Regions from separate parts of the Streptomyces sp. NPDC059201 genome, predicted to be linked through region 1. Evidence: riboswitches for the same ligand, from Rfam matches in the RefSeq annotation. Region 1 holds a riboswitch; the other holds the start of a gene.
What was found. A riboswitch is a leader RNA that binds a small molecule or an ion and turns the genes downstream of it on or off. The one in region 1 is predicted to bind cobalamin.

Region 1 (2,192 bases):
TAGTCCGGCTTGATCTCGGTGATCGCCGTCTCGGCCTCCGCGTCGGCGCCGGCGAACGGCTCCTCCTTGTGGTCGCCGAGACCGAGCGCCAGCGGCAGCACCGCCAGCAGCGCCACGAGCCCCAGCAGCAGGGCGTTGATCTTCGTGTTCCGGCTCATCACGCCGCCGCCTCCTCGCGTCGCTTCGACTCCGGCCGGGCGAGCACGCCCAGCCGCAGCAGGTCTCCCTTGCTGGACTGCTGGAGCAGCCGCATCACCAGGACGGTCAGCAGCCCCTCGCTCACGGCGAGCGGGATCTGCGTCACCGCGAAGATGGAGCCGAACTTCGCCAGCGAACCGGCGATGCCGCTGCCCGGGTCGGGGAACGCGACGGCAAGCTGGACGCTGGTCACGCAGTACGTGGACAGGTCCGCGACGAACGCGCCGAAGAAGACGCTCACCATCAGCGGCGCACCGGACCGCTTCAGCAGCACGTACGTGCCGTAGCCCGCCCAGGGGCCGACGATCGCCATCGAGAAGACGTTCGCCCCCAGGGTGGTCAGCCCGCCGTGGGCGAGCAGCAGCGCCTGGAAGAGCAGCGTGATGGTGCCGAGCACCGCCATGATCGGCGGCCGGAACAGGATCGCGCCCAGTCCCGTGCCCGTCGGGTGGGAGCAACTGCCGGTGACGGAAGGCAGTTTGAGCGCGGAAAGAACGAACGTGAAGGCGCCGGAGGCGCCGAGCAGCAGGGTGGACTCGGGGTTGGCGCGCACCTCGCGGGTGAGCGCGCGGACGCCGTGGACGACGAACGGGGCCGATGCGACGCCCCAGGCGGCCGCATGAACAGGGGGCAGATACCCCTCGGCGATATGCATGATCGGGAGACCCTCTCCAGCACCTCGTGGATGGACAACGCGCCCTGGCCGGTCTCCTGGCTGACGGTAGTGACGTCCGACTCCGCCTTCCCACCCCACGACGGTCTCCCGCGGTGGGGCAGTGGCTTCCCCTGAGGGACGGAGCCTGACCTCCCGATCACAGTGGCGAGGGCCGCACCGGTACTGCACCGGTTTCCCGAACACCAAGGCGCTGTGACATTAGTGTGTTGACCTGCTTCATCACAATGCGGGGTCGGTCACGTGCGCTGTGGAGTTCCGCGCGGGGCGGCTTCGCCGGGGCCGTTGCCGGGCCTGTTGTCGGGCCCGGTGTCAGACCCCCGCACTAGCGTGGACATGTCCTAGTGCGTTGCTGCTACTCGGACCGGGGCGCCCCCGGCGGCGTGGAACCCAGCCGGGGCGCCCCTTCCGTCGAGCGGCCTCAGACCTTGCGGTAGGTGTACGCCTCCGAGGCCGCGGCCGCCACCGCGTCGAGACCGGCGCCGGTGCTCGCCGTCACCAGCGCGGCCACCGCGCCCTCCACGAAGGGGGCGTCCACGAGCCGCGTCCCCTCCGGCAGTTCGTCGCCCTCCGCGAGCAGCGCCTTCACGGTGAGGACCGCGCTGCCCAGGTCCACCAGGACGGCCACCCCGGCCCCCGCGTCCACGGCCTTCGCGGCCGACGCGATCAGCTCGGCGCTGGTGCCGAGCCCCCCGTCGGGGCCTCCGCCCGCCGCCGCGACCGGCGCCAGGTCGCCGCCACCGGCGAGCCCCCGGGCCAGCTCCGCGACCGCCGCCGCGACGGCCGCGCTGTGCGAGACCAGCACGATCCCGACCCTGCCCTTGTTCTCGCTGTTCTCGCTGTTCTCGCTGTTCTCGCTCATGCGGCCGCCACCTCCTCCAGGGCGGCGAACAGCAGGGCCGAGGAGGTCGCCCCCGGGTCCTGGTGCCCGACCGACCGCTCGCCCAGATAGCTCGCCCGGCCCTTGCGGGCGCGCAGCGGGACGGTCGCGAGGGCACCCTCGTCGGCCGCGGTCCGCGCCGCGGCGAAGGACGCGCGCAGCGCGGCCACCGCCGGAGTCAGCGCGTCCAGCATCGTCTTGTCGCCCGGTACGGCCCCGCCGAGCTGCCCGACCGCCGCGACTCCGGCGGCCAGCGCGTCCGCGAGCTCCTCCCGCGTCACCTCCCCGCTGTCGCCGAGGGCCTTCCCGGCCCGCCGCAGCAGCGTCCCGTACAGCGGGCCGGAGGCGCCGCCCACCGTCGAGATGAGCTGCCGTCCGGCGGCCGTCAGGACCGCGCCCGGCGTCGCGGGCGGCTCCTTCGCCAGGGTCTCGGCGACGGCG
Region 2 (2,192 bases), on a different contig from region 1:
CAGACGGCCGTCTCGCCGTCGTCCGTGACCTCGATGATCTCGGTGCACAGGTTGGAGGAGTGGACGACCGTGCCGGGCTCGGCGGTCTGGTTGGCCGTACGGTTCGAGGCGTCCTTGAAGGTCATCCAGCCGTTGCCGGTCTGGGCCAGGGTGCGCATCATCCGGCCGTACAGGTCGCGGGCCGGCATCGTGCGGCGGGCCAGGCCCTTGGCCTCGGCGGCGCGGTAGGCGGCGTCGAACGCCTCGCCCCACAGGTCGACGAGCTCGGGCACGTCGGCGGGGGAGAAGAGCGACCACTCGGCGTCCGCGTTCACCCGGCGCATGAACTCGTCCGGGATCCAGTGGGCGAGGTTCAGGTTGTGGGTGCGGCGGGCGTCCTCGCCGGTGTTGTCGCGGAGCTCCAGGAACTCCTCGATGTCCGCGTGCCAGGTCTCCAGGTAGACGGCGGCGGCGCCCTTGCGGCGGCCGCCCTGGTTCACGGCGGCGACCGAGGCGTCCAGCGTCTTCAGGAACGGCACGATGCCGTTGGAGTGCCCGTTGGTGCCGCGGATCAGCGAACCGCGCGAACGGATCCGGGAGTACGACAGGCCGATGCCGCCCGCGTGCTTCGACAGGCGCGCCACCTGGTGGTAGCGGTCGTAGATCGAGTCCAGCTCGTCCAGCGGCGAGTCCAGCAGGTAGCAGGAGGACATCTGCGGGTGGCGGGTGCCGGAGTTGAAGAGCGTGGGGGAGGAGGGCAGGTAGTCGAGCCGGCTCATCAGCCCGTACAGCGCCGCGACCTCGTCCAGCGCGCGCGCCGAGTCGTCCTCGGCGAGGCCGGCGGCCACCCGGAGCATGAAGTGCTGGGGGGTCTCGATCACCTTGCGGGTGATCGGGTGGCGCAGCAGGTAGCGCGAGTACAGCGTCCGCAGGCCGAAGTAGCCGAAGCGGTCGTCGGCGGCCAGGTCGATCAGCGCGTCCAGCCGGTTCGCGTGCAGGGAGACGAAGGCGGCGGTGCGGTCGGCGATCAGGCCCTCGCGGTGACCGGTCGCGACGGAGGCGGAGAAGCGGACGGCGCCCTGCGAGGCCGCCTCCTCGGCGATGGTGAGGGTGAGCAGCCGGGCGGCGAGCCGGGAGTAGGCGGGGTCCTCGGAGATGAGACCGGCCGCGGCCTCGGTGGCCAGTTCGCGCAGTTCCGCCTCGTCCGACCCGGCGTGCCGGCCGCGCAGCGCGGCGGCGGCGACCCGGCCGGGGTCGGTGTCGATGAGGTCGGCGGTGAGGTCGGTCAGGGTCCGCAGCAGTACGGTCCCGGGGCCGTCGCTCTCGATCGCGGCGGCCTCGGTGGCTGACGGACCCGCAGGCGCGATGGTCACGTGGGGGCTCTCCCTCGCTCGGCCCGGGGTCACGGCGGGGAGGGGCGGACGGGCGCACACACGCGGATGCACCCGTGTCCACCGGCCCACTCCGCGAGGCCCGGACGTCGTCGGCACCCGGAACGGTCGTACCGGGCGCACTGCCGGCAGGTGCTCGGACTCGCTCCGTGGACAAGGGCACACGAAGTACACCGTTGCGGGACAGTTCCGGATTCGCACCGGATTCCCCTGCGACGACAGCGAGCACGAGCATACATGTGGGGGGCGCCGATCTCGGCACCCCCCACATGTTGTGTCCCCCTCGGGTGTGAGGTGTCAGAGCTCCAGGGTGAGGGCGAGCAGCGGGGACAGGCCGGGAACCGGGCTCCAGTCCCGCTCGGGCAGCCGCGTGAAGCCCAGCCGCCGGTAGATCCGGTGGGCTGAGGCCATCCCGTCCTGGGTGGACAGCACCAGCCGGGCGCAGCCGTCGAGGGCCCTCGCCCGGTCGGCGCAGGCCCGGACGAGCGCCTCGCCGACGCCCCGGCCGCGCGCCGCGCGCGCCACGGCCAGCAGCCGGAACTCGGCCTCGCCGGGGACCGCGATGTCCGCCCACGCCCCGCCGCCGCGCGTGAAGGTGACCCCGCCGAGCAGCGCCCCGTCGGGGTCCACGGCGACCAGGACCTCCGCCTCGGCGGCCCGCCGGGCCACGTCCTTGATCACCGGCAGGTAGTCGTCGTCCTCGCCGAAGGTGAGGTGCCCGTCGTCGAGGTAGGCCCGGGCGGTGAGCTCGCCGAGCTCCTCGTGCTCCTCGGGCCGTACGGCCCTGATCGTGAAGTCCATGACGGGAAGTCTGCCGGGCTC

Region 2: another riboswitch for cobalamin. It lies ahead of ACFXMG_RS36635 (ribonucleoside-diphosphate reductase subunit alpha); the one in region 1 lies ahead of ACFXMG_RS04930 (energy-coupling factor ABC transporter permease).

Annotation. Positions count from the first base shown of each region.
Region 1 covers NZ_JBHZBB010000001.1:1,109,738-1,111,929, reverse strand. Annotated here, with positions in the region: gene ACFXMG_RS04935 (energy-coupling factor ABC transporter substrate-binding protein) at 1-158, opposite strand, end outside; gene ACFXMG_RS04930 (energy-coupling factor ABC transporter permease) at 158-853, opposite strand; cobalamin riboswitch at 882-1,104, opposite strand; gene ACFXMG_RS04925 (PTS-dependent dihydroxyacetone kinase phosphotransferase subunit DhaM) at 1,293-1,733, opposite strand; gene dhaL (dihydroxyacetone kinase subunit DhaL) at 1,730-2,192, opposite strand, start outside.
Region 2 covers NZ_JBHZBB010000017.1:51,560-53,751, reverse strand. Annotated here, with positions in the region: gene ACFXMG_RS36635 (ribonucleoside-diphosphate reductase subunit alpha) at 1-1,352, opposite strand, end outside; cobalamin riboswitch at 1,480-1,618, opposite strand; gene ACFXMG_RS36630 (GNAT family N-acetyltransferase) at 1,668-2,171, opposite strand; gene ACFXMG_RS36625 (hypothetical protein) at 2,191-2,192, opposite strand, start outside.